2 linked regions of the Aureispira sp. CCB-E genome follow. The main gene of each other region encodes a partner of the protein of the gene in region 2 in a complex. Links are inferred from orthologs where the notes say so. Each region holds a gene or a part of one and is shown on either strand. Other genes may lie near its edges.

Region 1 (10,828 bases), 1.2 Mb from region 2 along the record:
CGTGACAACTGGATGACTTCTGAAGAAGCAAAAGCCTATGGGCTAGTCGATGAGGTTTTGGCTCGCAAAAAATAAAACTTTGTTGCTCTCTTTTTTTTACATTTTTCATATAAAATGTAAAAAAAAGAACCAAAATAACTTAAGATGATCAGTATACGACCAAGTTGAATGGGTTTTGCTCGTTCAACTTGGTTCTTTTTTAGAATAAATGTATATTTGCAGCTCAATTGAAAATTAGAATGGATTAGACAGATTGTTAAAAAGGTGCAATTGTAAGTCCATCATTACAAGTAGAATAAAACCAATTAAGAATGACGAAGCCAGGAGCAAAATGTTCTTTTTGTCACAAGCCCAAAGACCAAGCACTAATTTTAATTTCGGGTGTAGATGCCTATATTTGTGAATCTTGTGTAGAACAAGCAAAGGCAATCATTGAGGATGAAATTATGCCGTTTGAACAAGATGGAGATTTGGCACAAGTGAATCCTATTGATGGCAAAGACATTACGATGCTGAAGCCAATGCAAATTAAAGAGCGTTTAGACGAGTATGTTATTGGTCAGGACGATAGCAAAAAGATTTTAGCTGTTGCTGTTTATAATCATTATAAACGAATTATGCAGCAAATAGAAGAAAAAGAAGAGGACGATGTAGAGATTGAAAAATCAAATGTAGTAATGGTTGGACGAACAGGAACGGGAAAGACGTTGTTGGCTCGCACCATAGCCCGTTTATTAAACGTTCCTTTTACGATTGTAGATGCTACTGTATTTACAGAGGCTGGTTACGTTGGTGAAGATGTAGAGAGTATGCTGACTCGCCTTTTGCAAGCTTGTGACTATGATGTTGCCGCAGCAGAACGAGGTATTGTGTATATTGACGAAATTGATAAAGTTGCTCGTAAAAATGACAATCCTTCGATTACCAGAGATGTTTCTGGAGAAGGAGTACAACAAGCTTTGCTTAAAATGTTGGAAGGAACCGATATTTTAGTACCGCCACAAGGGGGACGCAAACACCCCGAACAAAAATTAGTAAAAGTAAATACCAAAAATATTCTGTTTATTTGTGGAGGAGCTTTTGCTGGTATCGAAAAACAAATTGCAAAGCGTATTAACACGCAAGTAATTGGATTTAGAGGTAATGCAGAAGAGGAAGTCGATACAGAGAATCTATTGCAATATGTGTCTCATCAAGATTTGAAATCTTTTGGTTTGATCCCAGAATTGTTGGGTCGTATGCCTGTGTTGACACATTTAGATCCTTTGGATAAATCGGCATTGCGTCGAATTTTGACAGAACCTAAAAATGCGTTGATGAAGCAATATAAGCGACTGTTTGATATGGAAGGCATTGATTTGGTGTTCTCGGATGAAGCGTTGGACTTGATTGTCAACAAAACAGTAGAATATAGTTTAGGAGCAAGAGGGTTGCGTTCTATATGCGAGGCAATTATGACGGATGCAATGTTTGAAATGCCTTCTCAAGAAGGAGTGGAGACCTTTGAGATAACAGAGGATTATGCTGCGTCTAAATTAGGGAAAACCAAGTTATCTATCTTAGAACAGGCACTATAAGAATTGATTAAAGCAATCATTTTATAATAGACATCGTCAATGGACGATTTGTATGGCAATAGCTCACTAAAGTATTTAGTGGGCTATTGCTGTTTTACAATAGTTAGCAGCGTAGCTAACTCCTATGTTTTATAGACTAGCTAGAAAGTGGGATTTATTAGGAAATATAGTAGCATGAGACAGTAAATGTAATTTTTTAGACAAAATGTCATTATTTGTTTGTGCTTTTGTGACAAAATGTCTGTTGTTTTTGAGTGGCACACGACTTGAATAGTCTAAGGCGAAGGTTAATGTATCAATACTCATGAAAAATATTTTCGATCAACCTTCTCAAGATTTTTAATGTTAATAACATAGAGCCAACACATTAATAAAATACTTGAAGCAATAACTTTAAAATGAAAATTAGAAAACAATGAATCTAGAAAAATTCACTATAAAGTCTCAGGAAGCTATACAACGAGCACAACAACTTGCTACAGAGTATGAACATCAGGCAATTGAGCCTGCTCACTTGATGAAAGCAATCTTGGAGACTGACGAAAACGTTACGCCTTATGTTTTTAATAAATTAGGGAGTAATCTAAACTTAATTAAGCAAGCAATAGGAAGCGTTATACAATCGTATCCAAAAGTTAGTGGTGGGAACCAGTATTTATCTCGTGGGGCAAGTGAGGTGCTTCAAAAAGCGCATTCATTTCTCAAAGAATTTGGAGATGAATATGTCTCTATAGAGCATATTTTACTGAGTATTTTAAAAACTAAAGATCAAGTATCTCAATTGCTCAAAGATAATGGTGTCACCGAAAAAGGTATGATTGCTGCTATCAAAGATTTGAGAAAAGGAAGCAAGGTAACAACTTCTAGTGCTGAAAATAGTTATAATGCCTTGGGCAAATATGCGATTAATTTGAATGAACGAGCTCGGGGTGGCAAGCTAGATCCAGTCATTGGTCGAGATGAAGAAATTCGTAGAGTTTTGCATATTTTAGCTCGCCGAACCAAAAATAATCCCATTTTAGTTGGGGCACCTGGAGTTGGTAAGACGGCTATTATAGAAGGATTGGCGCATAGAATTGTAGAAGGTGATGTTCCTGAAGATTTGCGCAGCAAAGAAATATATGCACTGGATATGGGAGCTTTGATTGCTGGTGCGAAGTACCAGGGAGAGTTTGAAGAAAGGCTTAAAGCCGTTGTTAACGAGGTAATTAGTGCTGAAGGAGATATCTTTTTATTCATTGATGAAATTCACACACTAATTGGCGCTGGTAAAACTCAGGGGGCTATGGATGCCGCCAATATTTTGAAACCTGCATTGGCACGAGGGGAGTTGAGAGCTATCGGAGCAACTACTTTGGATGAATATCAAAAGTATTTTGAGAAAGATAAAGCACTAGAGCGTCGTTTCCAAATGGTGGTGGTGGATGAGCCTAGCGAGGAAAATGCTATATCAATTCTTCGTGGGTTGAAAGAGCGTTACGAAACGTACCACAAAATCAATATTACGGATGGGGCAATTGTATCGGCGGTTCAGTTATCTAACCGATATATTACCGATCGTCATTTGCCTGATAAGGCGATTGATTTGATTGATGAGGCGGCAGCAAGATTGCGTTTAGAAATGAACTCTATGCCAGAAGAATTGGATGAAGCCGAACGAAAAATTCGCCAATTGGAAATTGAACGAGAGGCGATGAAGAGAGAAAAAGATAAGGAAAAAGTCAAACTCATCAATGAGCAATTGGCAAACTTGGAAGATCAACGTAATCAAATAAAAGCGCAGTGGGAAGCTGAAAAAGAAGTGGTATTGGGTGTCCAAAAGTTGAAGGAGGAAATTGAGGAGCTCAAACTAGCTGGTAGTCGTGCAGAGCGAGAAAGTGATTATGGTAAGGCTGCGGAAATTCGATACGGGCGTATTCCTGAATTGGAACAACAATTGGGAGCTATGAATGAGCAAATGCAAAAAATGCAAGAAAAAGGCAATCTCCTTGTCAAGGAAGAAGTAGATGCAGAAGACATTGCTGCCATTGTAGCAAAATGGACAGGAATCCCTGTGACGAGAATGTTGCAAAGTGAAAAAGAGAAATTAATTCATTTGGAGAAAGAACTGCACCAACGTGTCGTTGGGCAAGATGAAGCGGTAGAGGCTGTGGCTTATGCTATTCGCAGAAGCCGCACAGGATTGTCTAATAAGAATCGCCCAATTGGTTCGTTTCTTTTCCTTGGTACAACAGGGGTCGGAAAAACGGAGTTGGCCAAAGCATTGGCAGAGTATCTATTTGATGATGAAAACCTAATGACGCGTATTGATATGAGTGAATATCAAGAAAGACACTCTGTTAGTCGTCTAGTTGGTGCGCCTCCAGGATATGTAGGTTATGATGAAGGGGGGCAATTGACAGAAGCCGTACGCCGCAAGCCTTATTCTGTTGTTTTGTTGGATGAAATTGAAAAAGCTCATCCCGACGTGTTTAACATCTTGTTGCAGGTGTTGGAAGATGGTCGATTGACAGATAATAAAGGACGGGTTGTCAATTTTAAAAATTCGATTATCATTATGACTTCCAACATTGGATCGGATATTATTCAAGAGAATTTTGAAAAAATGACGGAAGAGAATAAGGAGGAAAACATTGAAAAAACTCAAAATATGGTTTTTGAAGTGTTAAAGCAATCTGTTCGCCCAGAGTTTCTTAACCGAATTGATGAAGTGGTCATGTTCCGACCATTGTCTAGAAAAGATATTCTGACCATCACTAAATTACAATTGAATCATTTGCGAGAATTGATGGTAGAACAAGGAATTCAATTGGACTTTACAGAACATGTAATGGATTGGTTGGCAAAAGAAGGTTTCCATCCCGAATTTGGAGCTCGTCCTCTAAAAAGAGTCATTCAACGTAGGGTATTAAACAAGCTTTCTGATGCTCTTTTGTTAGGAGATATAACGCCCAATAGCAAAGCGATCTTAGATGTATTTGATGGTACGGTTGTTTTTCGTAAGCCTAAAGTTGAGGAAATAGAATACACTGTAGAGTAAAATAAAATTCTATTATAAATAAGAAGTGCGTTCAGTGTCTAAAAGGGACTGGAGGCACTTCTTGCTTGTAACCAATTCGCTTAAATGGGGTGTTTCAAGTGCAATAAGCTGAATAAGAAAGCCCCCCAACCTAAGTAGCAGCCCTGCACAATCCATACAGGATACTTATCTCCAAAAATAAGCATACTAACAACAACGGTTGTTGTAGCAAAGGCAGCATAAACTAGGAATTTTTTCTTGCCAGCTAAGGAGCTATACCAGTTGTATAAAATGGAGGCAACGATAAAAAATGGAACATTTTCAATGATTAAAGCCAAGGCATCGCTAACACTGTCTTTTTCCCAACCTAAATAAGCCATCAAAATAGGTCCCAAAACAATTCCAAAGCCACTTAATGCATAAACAGGAGGCAGTAAGATAAGTGCCAATTTAGATAATGGTTTGAAATTGAGTAAGCTAATCATAACACCTACAGCTGCATATGGAAACAAAACATCAAAATCATGTTTAATCTTGCCTTCGTAAATCAGGTAGCCAATTAATAAAGCGAGTGTGCCACAAACAAGACCAACAACAATAGCATTAACAATGCTATAATGTCGTGTAGGAGAAGTTTCTTTTGCCATGATTTTATAATTGTTTTTGATTATTTATTCCTCAACAACATCTCCAATTTCATTGTCTTCATGTTTAAATTCTTTGAGTTTTGGAAGCTCTTTGATGGACTTAAGACCAAAGTGCTGCATAAACTTTTCGCTGGTAGCATAGAGCAAGGGGCGCCCTACATCAGTAGAACGACCTGTTATGGTAATGAGTTCTTTTTCTAGCAATTTTCGGATAGCATAATCACAGTTTACACCTCTTATCTTTTCCATTTCTCCTCTAGTAATAGGCTGGCGATAAGCGATAACAGAAAGCGTTTCTAAGGCAGATTTACTCAACTTTTTGTTGCTTCTTTGTTGAATGAGTACGCTGAGAGTGTCGTTAAATGCTGGTTTGCTTAGAAATTGATATCCATTGGCAATTTCTATGATACTAAAAGAAAAATTGTTGGTCATGTATTTTTGCTGTAAAGCAGTAATTTTATTTTGCAAGACCGTTTTGTCTAGCTCTTCGTCCAAAACAGATTCCAAGCACTGTTTGATTTCTTTTAAGGACATAGGGCTATCGCTAGCAAAAATCAAGGCTTCTATATGCAATGTTATATTATCCAAAATAAGGTATACTTTTTTCTACTTTTTATTAAAACAATGGAACAAAGCCAAGCAAATAAATGTTAGTTGACTGTTCTATGAAGGCGAAATTAGCAGTTTTATTACCTATTAACAAGTTCACAACAATAAGTTTTTATAGTGGAATAAAAAAAGAGGTCTTATCCTATCTATTAATAATAAAAAAATTGTAAATTTCGGGAGTATGTATTTTGAGACAACAAAAATTGGTTTGGACCTAATTAATCATCTAAATACATTTGTAGACTTTTATTGCAACACTTCTCAACAAAATTACTAGCCATTCATTTTGCGTGCGATAAGAAAACGTTAGCAGTTTTATAAAATAAATGGTGTCTCTAAAGTAGATAAAACTACTAGCGAAGTGTTGTCATTCAATAGTCCGATATTTAATTACTCCGTAAACAAATCAACGGAGTATTAATATTTATTATAATAAAATAAACAAAAATCCAATTAAAATTATGATGTTGAACTACTTTGAAAAAGTAAAAGGCTATCTGTTAGATTTGGGACACGAAATCGTAGATGAAAATGCTCAAGATGGCATGTTGGTGGTGACAGATGAAAGCAAAGGATTAATGAACACAATGTTAGATTGTGAGGGCGAAATTTTAGTAATTGAGCAACATATTATTAACCTAGATTCTAACCAAACAGAAGCTTACAAACGCTTACTTCAAATTAATAGAGAGGTTGTTCATGGAGCATTTGTGTTAAATGAAGATGCAACCAAACTTTTGTTTAGAGATACTTTGCAGTTGGCCAATTTAGACTCTAATGAGTTAGAAGGTTCTCTAAACGCGTTGACCATTGCATTGGTCGAAAATACAGACGAGCTTTTAGGGTGGGCTGCGCATGAGCCAGTAGCTTAATTGCTTTTTTATTTAGAACTCAATCATTCATTTGTAAACAAGTAAACTCTTAATATAAATTATGTGGGAATTTATCAAACGATTATTTAGAATAGGAAAAGCAGAAGCAAATTCTGCGGTAGATAAATTAGAACGTCCAATTACTATGACCAAACAAGGTATTCGTGATTTGAAAAAAGATTTGGACGAAAGCTTAAAAAGTTTGGCAGAAGTAAAGGCAACTGCTATCCGCTCTAAGCGAGAGGCAAATAACCACAAGGAAGCTGCTGAGGATTATAAGAAAAAAGCAAAAGCTTTGCTTCAAATGGCTTTAGATGGTCGAAAAGATGAAGCAGAAGCAAACCGCTTGGCAGCAGAGGCAATGGCTCGTAGAGAGGAATCTCTAAAATTGTATCAAGTGGCTAAAACCAATCAAGATAAATTTGAAGGTTTGGTAGCTAAAATGGAAAATAAAATCCGTATGCTGAAAGGTCAAGTTGCTAAGTGGGAAAATGAATTGAAAACATTGATTGCTCGTGATAAAGTGAGTAAAGCAACTGGTAAATTGAACAAACAATTGGCCAACATCGATTCTAGTGGAACATTATCAATGCTAGAAAAAATGAAAGAAAAAGTAGAGGAGCAAGAGGCTTTATCTGATGCTTATGGCGATATGGCTGCTGAAAGCAAAACAATCGATGAGGAAATTGATGCTGCTTTGGGAGATACATCTTACACTTCAAGTGCTGCATTGGACGATTTAAAACGTGAAATGGGGTTGTTGCCAGCAGAAGAAAAAATTGAAATTAAAGAAAAAGCAGAAGAAACGATTAAGATTGAAGTAGATAAACCAGATACTACAGATTCTGATACTCCAGCTTAATACGTTGAATGTATAGTGCGTTACTTTACGCTCAAAAAGGTTCTCAGCATTTTGTTGAGAACCTTTTTTTGTAGATAGGCAAGCTAAATGATGAATTGTGTGAGTTGCCTAATTTGTTTTTTAATGAATTGATTTTTAGTGTGGTAGGAAATGACATTAAAAAAATATGCCCTTGGTAGGGTAAATATGAAACTTCTGTAAATTTATAGGAGACCAACTCGGATTATTTTTTGTATTTCTTGGTGCGATAGCTTTTGGTCTTTTTGGTTCAACAAATCAAAAAATGAGAAAGCCTGTATTTATTCATAGAAGCAGTTGGAGATGTATCCGCCGCTTCTTGTTTTAAAACCAAGATTTATGAGATTATTTTTTTTTATATTATTTCTGATAGGAACAATAGATAGTAGTTCTGCTCAATTTAAAATCAAAGCAACAAAGTATATTAGTAGTCCTAGCGCTTCTGTTATTAGTGATGATGGAAAATACTTTTATCTTAGAAATGGGAAAGGCGTTGGAGTATATCGTATAAATCCTACCACCAAGTTGTTAGAAAATATTCAAGAGCTAAAAATATCGGGCAGCTCCAGTGAATTACTTTTGACGAAGGATAATCGGTTTGTTATCACAACCAATTTTTCAGATGGAGTATTATTAATATACAAACGAGATCCTTCCAATGGAAAATTATCATTACATAAAAAATATGAACAAACCATTGACGGAAAAGGATCTATCAACAAGCCGATGGATATTGCTTTGTCACCAAGTGGACGCTATTTATTTTTAGCGGGTAATAAAACCCTAATGACACTTCGTTTCCAAGATGGTACGGCAACTTATCTGAGGCAACATGATTCGAAAGGTAGTCCTCATGGGACAATCTATTTTAGTACAGATGGAGAGTATGCTTTTATCGCATATTATGGCGATAATAGTTACTTTGGTCGAACAATACTGAAATTCAATGACGAAACTGGAGAATTGTATGTTGTGGGAGACTTAAGAGAAGATTATCCTATTCCTGGTTCTTACTATTATTTTGGGAGAAAACAAAAACAATATACGGTGTCCGCAAATTTGGAATATATGAATTTTTCTCCTGATGGAAAAGATGTTTATATGGATGGCACGGAAAGTTATTCTAATGGCGGACGTGGTGCCATAATGCATTATAGATGGGTAAATGGAAAACTAGTTTTGCAAAATGCTTATTATGAGTTGGCTGTAAAATACCAATTGGAAAATATCAAAAATATTTGTTTGGATGGTAGTGGGGGATATCTATATGTATTAACAGGTGGAGATGACTCTGGTATTCATATTTTTAAGCGAGACGCTCATACAGGTGCACTAACTTTTATTCAAACATTTCATAAGAAAAATTATCCTCAAATTGCTACGCCTTATAGGGCTAGTTTTAGTGCCGATAACAAATATATTTATGTCTCTAATTATTTTGGAGGGAATGTCGTTGTATTAGAAAACTCCAATGCTAAGCCTAGTCCTCGTCAACAACAACAACTTAATGTAGATAATAAAGAGACTCCCCAACCAATTGTACAAGACATCCCTACGAATAATGTAAGTGATCATGATTGTCCTTATACAGCAATTACAGAAGTAGAGGTCAGCAGGATAGAAGAACGATTAAACGATTTGGAAACCGAGCAAGCTCGTTATGACTTTGCTATGAAAACAGTGCAAAATCGTTGCTTAAAAACAATGCAAGTGTTGAAACTGGCACGTGTGTTTGAAGTGGAGTATATTCGATTGGAATGGGTGAAGTTTGCTTATTATTATACCTCTGATATAGAGAATTTCTATTTGTTAGATACTTTATTTACCAACAAGAGGCTCAAGCAAGCATTTAAAGCATCTCTGGAAGGATAGAGCAAAATAAAAAACGATAATGAATCCACTTCATTATCGTTTTTTGAGTACGTATTAGTCAACCTAACATTAATCACCCAAAATTTCTTGGTCAATTAGAATAAGTTTAGAACCAGGGAGAATTTTATGCAAAGTGCCTAAGTTTTCGCTAGTATAAGAATGCACACGGATAAATCCATGACCGTACTCAGGTTTCTTTTGATAGGCAGAAAAACCTGTTTTGCAGTTTTTGAGCGAAACGTTGCTAATAATTGTTTTAGACAAATCTTTGGAGGCAATCCCTATCACAGCATCTTCTATGGTTGTATTGATAACTCGTGCTGTTCCTTGCTCTCCCATAGAAATTCCTTTATCTCCTGCCTTTTTAATGGTACAATCTCGAATGGTGACAATACTGGTAGAAAAATCAATGGCATCGTTTCCTGTATTATTAAAATGACAATGAGCAACCGTTCCTTGACAAAAATCAGCATCAAAACCATCTCCAAAAGTATTGCTAATCGTGTTATATTGAAAATCAAAGTCAGAGCGCACAATGTTTAAAATATCCTCGCAACTATTTTGAGTAAATGTAGTGTGATAAATATCGACATTAGACTCATAAAAATTAACTGCGCCAGGCAAGTTCCAGCCTTTGTAAGAGAATGCTCCTAATTTAGAGAATAGCGTATGGTTAACCTGAGATTGCCCACCTGCTTGTATGACAGAAAAAGCACGAGCAGATTTATCACTCGACTCAACCACAATAGGAGCCGACTCTGTTCCTAAGAACTGTACTGGGGAATAGGAGAGGATAAAAGCGCTATTGACAATATCAATCTTAATACCAGGCTTAAATGTGATGTTATGACCAGCAGGAATAACAATGGGCTCATCAATGACAACACTCTTGTTAAAGATGATGTGAGGTTGCCCTGGTGTATAAACATAGGCTGGATGATTTTCTCTCAAGGTACTTTTTAGTTCTTGTACTGGACTCAAGCCCTCAGGAATAGGCCAAGGATTGATGCTAACATAAAAGTCTTTATCAAGACCAAGCACTCGGTATACGAAAAATTTAGCATTGTCAGGAACCTTGATTCGAACGCTATAGTCTGGCAAATCTCTAAATCTAGTCGTATAAAGAATTTGAGCTGTATCCAAGTAATTAATAACACCTCCTGATTGACTCATAGTACCTACTATTTCAATAGGAATTTGATGGCGATTGCAGACAGCAATTAGCCCTGGAGCTACTGTTTTGCTTTGAAGAGAGGCGCTATTGGGGTATAAGGCGTTTAAAATATTGCTAGCTCGTTTATACATATAGTTAATAGAAAACGTATAATCTGGTTTCTCTTGTTGAACGACTT
Region 2 (10,944 bases):
AGAGAGCTACATTCGCTAGAAGTTGGCTTTCAAGTTGGTTTACAAGCTCTATTTACAGAAAAGGAAATTGATATTCTCAACCAAAGAATTATAGCGGATAAAGAATTAACCTCAGAACGATTAATAGAACCTTATGTGGGAGCGAATATAGCTTATTCTCCATTCAAAAATATATGGGTAAGAGCAGGAATACAATTGGGAGGAAGCAAGGACTTTTGGGGGCAACGAATGGGAATTGTTTATAGCGATGCACAGGAATACTTATTGCCTTCGGGAGATGTTGGAAGTGACTTGATCGTCAATACGTCTACAGGATATACAAAGGCTATCAATACCTTACAGTTAACAGTTCCTAGTACAACGACGGATGGCGATTTGGTAGAATTAGATTACTGGGAAGAGCTAGAAACTACACACATCCAAATTCCTCTGAGTGTCGAGTATCATTTTGACTCAAAAAGATGGCAGCCTTTTATTTATGCTGGTGCCAAATGGAATGTTTTTCGTTATGAATATAAGACGTCTAATATAAATGTAATGTCAAACGATCAAGCAATTAATTTTGCACTTAATGAAGACAATGCGAATACCAAAACATTACAATACATGAGTTTTATGACAGGGGCTGGTTTGAGTTGGAATGTGCGTCCTCATTTTTCTTTGAGAACAACATTAGGGGTAGAGAATAACTTTATGTTAAAAGAAAACAAGAGTACGGATTCTAGTTATTCAAAGAGTGGGCTATTTGCCAACTTTGGGGTGTATTATAAACTTTAGTTAATCGCGAAAGGGGGCGCTAAGTTGAGATTTAGTTGTGCTGTTGTTATGTAATTGTGGAGTAGTTTGGGTATAAATGCTTGGATTAGGATTTGTTTTTGATGAAAAAATGGGAAATACAAAAAGAAGGCTGCCAAGGCACACTCCCTTAGACAGCCTCTATACACAGTTTAAGGATACTTTATCTATTATTCAATGACAACTTTTCCACTTCCTAGTAGTTCATTATCAACAGTGGCACGGTACATATAAATACCTGCAGAAAGTTGATTGCGTTGAATCTCAAATTGAGTTTTGTTCGTTTGTATGGATGCAACACGCTCTCCTAAGGCATTGTAAAGTTCAAATAAAATAGGTGCTTCGCCCTCATAGTTATCTATAGATACAGCAGCAGAACCACTGAATGGATTAGGAGCAATAGTAACATTTCCTATTGGATTACCTTCCAAAGCACTTATGTCATTGTCTACATCTGCTTCAAAAGAAGCTTCTATCGATTCGTTTTTAAGTCGTTGAGCCATTTCGTTGTCTTCTATCCAAATGTATTCGTTGGTGTCTTCGGTAATAGTAGATGGATCAATTCTACAGTTGGGGTCAACACGAATAAGAGCTGTTTTGCATTGCCAAGATGGCGTACCTGTACAAATGCTAACTCGATAAAATCTTGCTTGCCCAGTGGATAGGTTGCCACCAATTAAAATATTTCCTTCTCTACTAGCGTCGGTTCCTGTATATCGAGCACCTGTACCAAATGTCGTTGCCAAACCTTGCAGATTGATGTTGTTAGGTGCTTGTCCACTAATCCAGCCCCCCCATTCATATTCGAAGGTTCTATTCCACCATTCATTAGACTCTTGAACACCTATGTAGTAAGCAGTTTCACAGCTAGTAGAAGCTGCATTGATTTTGATGTTACTAATACATGTATTAATATAGCCACTAGCAGGAATGGCTGTTCCATTTACATTAAAATTAGGGGTAGCAGGTGTAGTGCCAACTGTAATGCTGTTGGTATAGCCTACTGTAAGCGTTTCCCAACCAATGCAAATCGGCTTTCTACGTTCTACTTTTACATAAGCTCGATAGGTGCCTGGAGAAGTGGGCACATTATAAAAAAATGTATTGCTCCAAACACTAGATGCTTGGAATACTTGAGGAGAACCAACAGCTACACCATTTCTTTGTAGCTCAACTGTGTAACGAATTGGGTTATTACCACAACCGCCAATACAATCGACATTGACATACTGCGGGCAGTGGTGGTAAGCTACTTTGAATTTTTTTTGTGGTGGATTACCACAAACAGAAAAGTTTTGAGTGGTGTAAGAGTTGCCCAATGGACTCGTTTTGTACCAAGTTAATTGGCGGAGTTGTGCATTACTATAATTAGTAAATACAAAAAGAAAACATAATAAAATTAGGTTTTTCATGATCATTGTTTAAAAGTTATAAGGATGGTTATAAAATCATATTATGGGGGAATTATGTGAGGTTACTAAAGCGTAACTTTCTTATGCAATATTATGACATATTATTTGTGGAGTTATAACCAATTTTGGGCAATTCTTACAAGTCAGAAGAATAGTTGAAAGAATGGAATGCTTTGTTTATGGGATGTTGGAGAGCCTGTTGATTACATCCAATAGTAGTTAATTTATAAAAAAAAAACACCATCCAAAGATTGGATGATGTTTGAGGTTAGGGAAAATCCCAACTCTATTTTATGTTATAATATAGGTTAAGAGCGAATGACTTTTTCCTTAGGTTTGGGGATATGGCGTTGTTGTAAATTGAGTTTTGCTGTTTCATACTTCATTGTAAGTGTGCCAGTACTTTTGGCTAACTTCTGGATACTTTTGTTGTATAAATCTACTTTTTCATTGATAACATTACCTTTTTTATCAAAGGCAGAGACCATATCTGGATATAGTTTTTTAGAGGCATCCTTATAAAAATCTACTAGTTTTTCTGCTTGACCAATAGCGGTAGCATCCTCTTTGATACGCTCGATTTTTTTCAAGCGTTTGCTAGCATTGTTGGCTGCTTTAACCATGTTTTTAACTTCTTCTTTTGCCTTACTAGGATTTTTTTCATTCAATGCTTTGACAATGGCAGCATCGGCATATTGTACTTCTAAGGTTGCTAAATTCAATTCTTGTAGATAATTGTTAATTCTATTGATTTTGGCTAATAACGTCTCGTGATTATCACCCTCATCGGTCATTTGAATATTATTTGCTTTGGCAAATTCTTCAATACTTTTGACCATTGAGCTCATTGCCTTGCCTAGTTTATCTACATCCTTGTCTATCAACTCTGTTTCAATCAACACCGCTTCAAAACAATCCAAACAACCTGCTTTGTCAATTGCAGTAGCTGTATAGTTGTTATTGCCTAATAAAAGCATTATATCCAAGACCTTAACCGCATTAGATTTGATGCCTTTGTCGTCTTCAAAAGCTTTTAAACTAGCAAATCGATCGTGAATTTTTTGAGAAGATGCTAATAAACTTTGGCGTTTGGCTTCTGCCTCAGCGCTACCTGTGTGTGCTAAGAAAGAGGAGTATTCAATCTGCATTTCTTGCATTAATGCAAACTCTTTATTAAAGTACTCGATATACTCTACAGGAGAACTAAATCCTTGAGCATTGATAAGTGAAATAGATAGAAAAAATAGGCAGTTTATTGTTAATAAAAATCGCATAGGTAATTTGTTTATTATTGTATAATAGTTAGTTTGTCGTCTTCTGTTTGCGGTTGTAGTTGATAATAAGTTACTTGATTATCAAAATTTTGTTATAGGTTTTGGTACTTGGTTATTGACCCTTTGCAAGGACTTCAAGAGATGAAGTTATGATAGTCTAAAAATCAATCTATTAGTTTCTTAGGGGCATAAGAAAGCCCTATCACAAGTTATGAAAGAATAACTGTAATTTTTAGGATAAAGTTCATCTCTAGTAAGAATGGCAGCTCCTACTATAATTTTTTGTTTAGGTGCTTACATCTGTGATTTGCTCACTAGTCATTCCAAAACGACGCTCTCTGTTTTGAAAATTAAGAATAGCTTCGTAAAAATGTTTCTTGCGAAAATCGGGCCAAAAAACAGGGGTGAAGAAAAGTTCGGCATAAGCCAATTGCCAAAGTAGGAAATTACTAATTCTAGATTCCCCACTCGTACGAATCATCAATTCTGGATCAGGAAAGTCCTTTGTACTCAAAGCATGTTTGATACTGTCCTCGTCAATATCGTCAATAGCAATTTCTCCACTGACTGCTTGACGAGCGATATCTTTGACCGCTTCGATAATTTCCCATTTAGAACTATAACTCAGGGCGAGAATTAAGGTCATACGTGTGTTATCTTTGGTACTTTCAATTGCTTCTAGCAACTCTTTTTGAGCAGCAGAAGGAAGCATATTGATGTTGCCAATCATTTGCAGCCGAATTTGGTTTTTATTTAATGTAGCAATTTCTTTTCGAATCGTTGACACCAAGAGGGTCATCAAAGCTGTAACTTCAAATTTTGGACGATTCCAATTTTCTGTAGAAAAAGCATACAATGTCATATACTGAATGCCTAATTCTGCGCCAGCTTCTGTTACTTCTCGTACTGAGTGAACACCATTTTTGTGTCCAAAAACGCGTGCTTTACCTTGCTGTTTTGCCCAGCGACCATTTCCATCCATAATGATGGCAACATGTTTTGGTAGATTGTTTAAATCTATTTGATCTTTTAGCTCCATTAATATTATTTTTCCCTAATTTTGTGTCTATTTGGGATAGATTGTATTAATTGACAATACCTGTATTTTTGCATCTATACCCTAAAATGCTTTTATGCACGAACGACAAAGTTAATACTATTAATTTTGAATTAAAAAGAATAGTTAGCTTGTTCCGCTCATTTGACCATTAAAAACACTAAAATTGACTTATAAAATAAAACTTCCTGAGTTTGAAGGGCCGTTTGATCTCTTACTCTTCTTTATAGAACGAGATGAACTGGACATTTATGATATTCCAATATCTTCTATTACAAATGATTTTTTGGAATACTTGCGGGAAATGGAAGAATTAAATATAGACACAGCAAGTGAGTTTATTTTAGTAGCCTCAACATTGATGAGAATCAAAGCCAAGATGCTCTTGCCTCGAAAAGAATTAGATGAAGATGGCAATGAAATTGATCCTCGTAAGGAATTAGTTGAACGATTGTTGGAGTACAGACGTTACAAAGAAGTTTTGGAAGAGTTGCGTCAAATGGAGGCAACCCGTGCAGCAAGAACACATCGAGGAAATGTTTTGGACGAAGTCCAGCAAATGACCTCTGCGGCATTAGCCGATGCAGAACTAGAGAACCTATCCTTATTTCGTTTGTTACAAGCGTATGAACGAGTCTTGTCTACTTTTGAATTTAGGATGGAAAAAACTATACATACTGTTGTCCATTATCATTATACGATAGAAGAACGAAGAGATTTTTTATTAAGTAGTTTAACTACAAAAAAGAATCTTTCTTTTAGAGGTATCTTTAGCAATTGTGAAAATCGACTGCATGCAATTTTTACTTTTTTGGCGATTTTGGACTTGATGCAGCAAGAACTAATTATCTTTGTAGAGGGAAATGGTGGTTTTAACGATTTTACGATTAAAGCTCCACCAATAGATCATATATTGGGGACAAATGAAGAGGAAGAATAGGCTGTTTACTTCGTAAGTGCTTTGCTTTTAGTTAGCTGTGTTGCTACTTCGTGGTTTATAAAATTTTTTCCTAGACGATTACTTATGTTGAATTAAATTAGCTTTGTTACTCCCTGTAGTTGTGAGCTCGCACAGTTCAGTGCTACAATGTGCAACTTCGTAAGTGTTGGTTACATAGTTGATAATCAAATTTTTAATACTTTTAACACTGAAAATAATACCTGCTGATTATCGGTTTGATGCGATTTTTCAGCGAATTATTGATTACAATAAATAAAAAGAATAATGAGCGAAATGGAATCTGTAGACAACCAGTCTATTAAGGAGCAGGAAGAAGAACACGCAGGCGTCTTAAATTCTATTAGTCCATTTAGAATTTTTTTGGCGGCAATGATTGGGTTATCGGTTGTTGTGTATATGTTCGTCAAGGATTTTAATGCAGAAGAATTTAGTAAAATTGAATTTAGTAGCCACGTATTTACATGGATTGGAATGGCTGCTTTTTTTATGTGTTTTCGCCATTTTTGCTATATGGTACGGTTGAGGATTATTACCAATGGCTTCTTTTCATGGAAAAAATGTTTTGAGTTGGTGATGATGTGGGAATTTAGTTCTGCTGTAACACCAACGAGTGTAGGAGGAGCAGCAGTGGCTATGTTTGCGATAGCGCAAGAAAAGCTGGCTGCTGGAAAAACAGCAATGATAGTGTTGTATACAGTTATTGTAGATACTTTCTCTTTCTTATCAGCATTGCTTGTTTTCTTTCTACTATTCGGACCTCTTATGATTCAACCAGGATCAGATACTATAGCACATCTTTGGCACGATAGTGAGTGGGGAATTGCCTTTGTTTTTGCTTATAGTTTGATGTTGGTCTATGGAGGTATTTTTTTCTATGGAGTATTAGTTGATGCCAAAAAGCTAGAAAACCTGCTGCTTTGGTTCTGCAAAATTCCATTCTTGAAACGTTTTAGAGAAAAAGCGATCAAGATAACAGACGATATGGATTTGGCTTCAGAAGAGCTCAAAACTCAAAAATGGACGTTTCATATCGGTACCTATATTAGTACTATGTGTGCATGGGCTTCTCGTTTTATGGTATTAAACTGTTTGATTGTTGCTTTTGTTGCTTATTCTCCTAACCCTGAAATTCAAGCGCATTATAACGACTTTATGCACGGGCAATTAAACTTTACAGCATTCTGGGAACAATTGTTTATTTATGCTCGTCAGCAAGCGATGTATGTAATTATGGCTGTTATGCCTAGTCCAGGAGGAGCAGGGGTTGCTGAGTATGCATTCAAAACATTCCACTTTGATTATATACCAACAGAAGCTACAGGTATTGCAGCAGCAGGAACTTTAATGGTTATCATGGCGACAATTTGGCGTACATTTACGTATTATGTATATCTTTTAGTGGGGGCTATTGTTGTCCCTAATTGGGTTGGCAAAATTATTAAACGAAACAAAGAAGAAGCCTTAATGAGAAAACAAGGTATTGTAATAGAAGATCCAACTACCTACGATTCTTTGATTTCGGACAAGAAAGATTAATCTAGCTATCGAATTGGATGCGTTTTGGTGAAAAATACTTTGTAGAAAATAATAGAATTTAGCGAGGAATCATGTACTAAAGATTTAATTTGCAATATTATGAACATACTAAAATTAAGTTGGAACTATCTAGCCGATAAACCATTTTCGACCTTACTGAGTACTGTTTTAGTAGCATTAGGAGTAAGTTTGACATCGATTTTGTTTTTGTTAAACAAGCAATTTCAAGATCGATTGTATAAAAATATAGAAGGAGTGGATTTGGTCGTTGGTGCAAAAGGTAGCCCTTTGCAAATGATTTTGTCTTCGGTGTACCATATTGATGCACCAACAGGAAATATTCCTCTCAAAGAATCTTTTGTTGTTACCAAAAACCCATACATCCAAAAGGCAATTCCTTTGGCATTGGGAGATAGCTACAATGGATTTAGGATTGTCGGAACAGACAGCCAATATATTGCTCATTTTAACGCAGAAATAGCTGAAGGTCGTTTGATAGAAAAAGACTTGGAAGTAAACGTAGGGGCACGTGCAGCGAAAAAGCTAGGTCTTAAAATAGGGAGTACATTTTACGGTTCTCATGGATTAGTTCAAGAAGGCGGACATGTACATGAAACCTATGCTTATGAAGTGGTTGGAATTTTAAAAGAGACAAATCTGATCTTGGATCAATTAATTTTAACAAACGTGTCTACTGTTTGGAGAATGCATGACGATCACGACCATGGTAGCCACGACCATGGCGACGGACATAGTCATGACGATCACGATCACGGCAGCCACGATCACGGCGACGGACACAGCCATGATGCTCACGATCACGGCAGCCACGACCACGGAGACGGACACAGCCATGATGCTCACGACCACGGCAGCCACGACCATGGAGACGGACACAGTCATGATGCTCACGACCACGGCAGCCACGACCACGGCGATGGACACAGTCATGATGCTCACGACCACGGCAGCCACGACCACGGCGATGGACATAGCCATGATAATCACGACCACGGAGATAAAAAAGTTCAAAATTTACCTCCAATATCCAAAGAAGGAAAAGAAGTAACGGCTTATTTAGTACAATATAAAAAGGATGGAGAAGGAAATACCTCCATGCGCGCCGTAGTAGAAGCTGCCCAAATTATTGAAGATAACAGCGAGAGCTTGGGCTATGCTAAACCTGCTATTCAGTTGCAACGTTTGTTAGAAATGACAGGATTGGGGATGGATTTTTTAACTGCTTTAGCCTTTATTATCATCATTATTTCTGCATTTAGTATGTTCATTTCTTTGTACAATTCTTTAAAAGAAAGACGCTATGAAATTGCCTTGATGCGCGTGATGGGGGCAACACCTTCTAAGCTGTTTATAATGATAGTTTTAGAAGGATTGTTGGTTGCTGTTTTTGGTCTTTTGTTGGGCTTGTTGGTGAGTCATATAGGGGTAGAAGTTATGGCAGCCGATTTGGAAGAAACGTATAAATATACCTTTTCAGGTTTTATCTTTTTGTGGGAGGAAGTATATCTGGGGCTTGGTGCTTTGTTAATTGGCTTTTTGGCAGCTATTATACCCGCCTTGCAAGCTTACAATGCAGATATCTCTGAAACGCTTTCTAATTCTTAAATGACTTTTGTTGATAGTGCATGCATCTTCAAGAATTAACACTAAGTAATTTTAAAAATTACGATAATCAAGTATTGCAACTCTCTACAAAGCTCAATTGCTTTGTAGGAGAGAATGGTATGGGAAAAACGAACCTTTTGGATGCCATTCATTATTTGTGTATGTGCAAAAGTCACTTTAGCTTGCCAGATCGTCAGGTTGTTCGACATGGAGAAGACTTTTTTAGGATAGAAGGATATTTAGAGCGAGGAGAAAAACGAGAACAAGTGGTTTGTAAGTATGCGCCCAAAATCAAAAAAGTGATGGAGCGAAATAAAGTCACTTACAAACGTTTGGCAGATCACATTGGCTTGTTTCCGATGATTATGATTACGCCTGACGATACCTTGTTGATAACAGAAGGAAGTGAGAATCGCCGCCAGTTTGTGGATGTATTGTTAGTACAATTGGATGCGAATTATCTCAATCATTTGATGGTTTATAATAAAGTCTTGCAACAACGAAATGCTTTTCTCAAAAGTTTTAAGCATCCTTTGGACGTTAATTTTGAATTGTTGGAAATCTACAACCAACAACTGCTTATTCCTGCCAATTATATTTATCAGGAACGTCAAAAAATTATTGCTAAGTTAAAGCCTATTTTTCAAACTTATTACAAAATCATATCGGGGGATAAAGAGCAAGTAGATTTGAGTTATCACTCGCAATTGTCAGAACAAAAATTAGAACGTTTGTTTGCTGAAAGTCAAGAAAAGGATACTTGGTTGCAACGAACAACAAAGGGTATACACAAGGATGATTTAAAATTATTAATTAATGATTATCCTGTAAAAAAGTTTGCTTCACAAGGTCAATTAAAATCTTATTTGCTGGCTTTAAAGTTGGCGCAATATGAGTTGCTGCGCCAAGAATCTGATGTTGCGCCGTTGGTTTTGTTAGATGATATTTTTGACAAACTAGACAAAAAGCGAGTGCAACAATTGTTGGAACTGCTTTTGGAGCGTGATTTTGGACAAATATTTATCACAGATACACACGAAAATAGAATCGCAAAGATTGTCACTGGATTGGGAACCGATTTTAAACAATTTCATGTTTCTAATGGCATGGCTTCTGAAATGGTGCGCTTGTAATTTTTTATCTATAAAATCCTATACCATGAAATCAATTATGTTATTCTTCCTACTTTTGGGAATGTTCTCTACGACTGTTGCTCAAACGCCTGAGTATTATTACGAGAAGGGAATTGAAGTAGCAACATCTGAACAATATGAAAAAGCACTTCAGTTTTTTAAACGAGCGATAGAATTAAAGCCTAATTATTGGCAAGCCTATTTTTCGAAAGGTTCTGTAAAGTTCAGGCAGAACGAATATGAAGCTGCTGTTGCAGCTTATGACAAGGCTATTCAAATAAAAAACAATGCACCTGAAATTTATTATGAACGAGGACGGGCTAAAGTAGAATTAAAGCAATATGAGTCTGCCTTGATGGACTATAATAAGGTGATTGAATTAGATAGGAATTATCAGTATATTTATAATGCTAGAGCAGTTTGTAAAAAATATTTGGATGATTTGGAAGGGGCAATTCGAGATTATAATAGTGCTATAAAGCAAGATCCCACGAATTACATAACTATTTATAATCGCGCTGTAATGAAACAATTATTAGAAAACTATACAGCTGCTGTTAAGGATTTTGATATTGTAATAAAGCTAAAACCTGATGATTTTTATTCTTATATTCATAGAGGGAACTTAAACAGAAAATTAGGGCAGTACGCTGAGGCTTTTGACGATTTGAATAAAGCAATCAAATTAAATCCTGAGTCGTGGTATGGATATAATAATAGAGGCATGGTCAAAGATGCTATTGGAGATTACGAAGGAGCTATAGAAGATTTTAATAGTGCTATAAAGTTGGATTTGAGGCAGCCTTATCCTTATAATAACCGTGGTTACGCTTATTATCACTTAAAAAACTATGAAACAGCCTTGAGAGATTGCACGTATTCTTTGGAGCTAGATGCCAATAACTCTTATGCTTATTATTATCGAGGATTAATTTTAAACGCATTGAACCGAACAGAAGAAGCTTGCCAAGATTTTCACAAGGCAGAAGAATTGGGGTATCCCAAAATGGGAGCAGAGTTGGAGGCTTGTCGTTAAAACAAAAATAGGAAGGATGGAGTACGCTTATAAAATATTAGATTTATTAGCAACCGCAGAAGTAGAAAATATAGAGCTGGCTTATCAACTGTTGCAACCTTACGTGAGCGAAGA

Evidence for each region.
Region 1: QP953_RS11140 (region 2) and scpB share a complex: the UniProt entries of both Bacillus subtilis proteins name them as parts of the cohesin-like complex. The link is inferred for Aureispira sp. CCB-E from one-to-one orthologs.

What each region holds. Positions count from the first base shown.
Region 1 is NZ_CP133671.1:1,762,347-1,773,174, forward strand. What follows is about bases 4,050-6,786. They hold scpB (SMC-Scp complex subunit ScpB), read right to left. Parts: upstream 5,832-6,786; coding sequence 5,268-5,831; downstream 4,050-5,267. Other genes in these bases: clpB (ATP-dependent chaperone ClpB), read left to right, coding at 4,050-4,617; QP953_RS06805 (hypothetical protein), read right to left, coding at 4,698-5,243; QP953_RS06815 (YbjN domain-containing protein), read left to right, coding at 6,314-6,724; QP953_RS06820 (PspA/IM30 family protein), read left to right, coding at 6,786-6,786. Outside these bases: QP953_RS06790 (ATP-dependent Clp protease proteolytic subunit), read left to right, coding at 1-75; ATP-dependent Clp protease ATP-binding subunit ClpX, read left to right, coding at 312-1,577; more of clpB, read left to right, coding at 1,993-4,049; more of QP953_RS06820, read left to right, coding at 6,787-7,586; QP953_RS06825 (beta-propeller fold lactonase family protein), read left to right, coding at 7,944-9,476; QP953_RS06830 (right-handed parallel beta-helix repeat-containing protein), read right to left, coding at 9,546-10,828. UniProt on the Bacillus subtilis protein: Participates in chromosomal partition during cell division. May act via the formation of a condensin-like complex containing Smc and ScpA that pull DNA away from mid-cell into both cell halves.
Region 2 is NZ_CP133671.1:2,948,960-2,959,903, forward strand. What follows is about bases 3,739-6,591. They hold QP953_RS11140 (ScpA family protein), read left to right. Parts: upstream 3,739-4,704; coding sequence 4,705-5,478; downstream 5,479-6,591. Other genes in these bases: QP953_RS11135 (isoprenyl transferase), read right to left, coding at 3,768-4,520; QP953_RS11145 (lysylphosphatidylglycerol synthase transmembrane domain-containing protein), read left to right, coding at 5,764-6,591. In the rest of the region: QP953_RS11120 (hypothetical protein), read left to right, coding at 1-777; QP953_RS11125 (T9SS type A sorting domain-containing protein), read right to left, coding at 966-2,207; QP953_RS11130 (hypothetical protein), read right to left, coding at 2,516-3,481; more of QP953_RS11145, read left to right, coding at 6,592-7,035; QP953_RS11150 (FtsX-like permease family protein), read left to right, coding at 7,135-8,661; DNA replication/repair protein RecF, read left to right, coding at 8,682-9,794; QP953_RS11160 (tetratricopeptide repeat protein), read left to right, coding at 9,820-10,830; QP953_RS11165 (leucine-rich repeat domain-containing protein), read left to right, coding at 10,847-10,944. UniProt on the Bacillus subtilis protein: Participates in chromosomal partition during cell division. May act via the formation of a condensin-like complex containing Smc and ScpB that pull DNA away from mid-cell into both cell halves.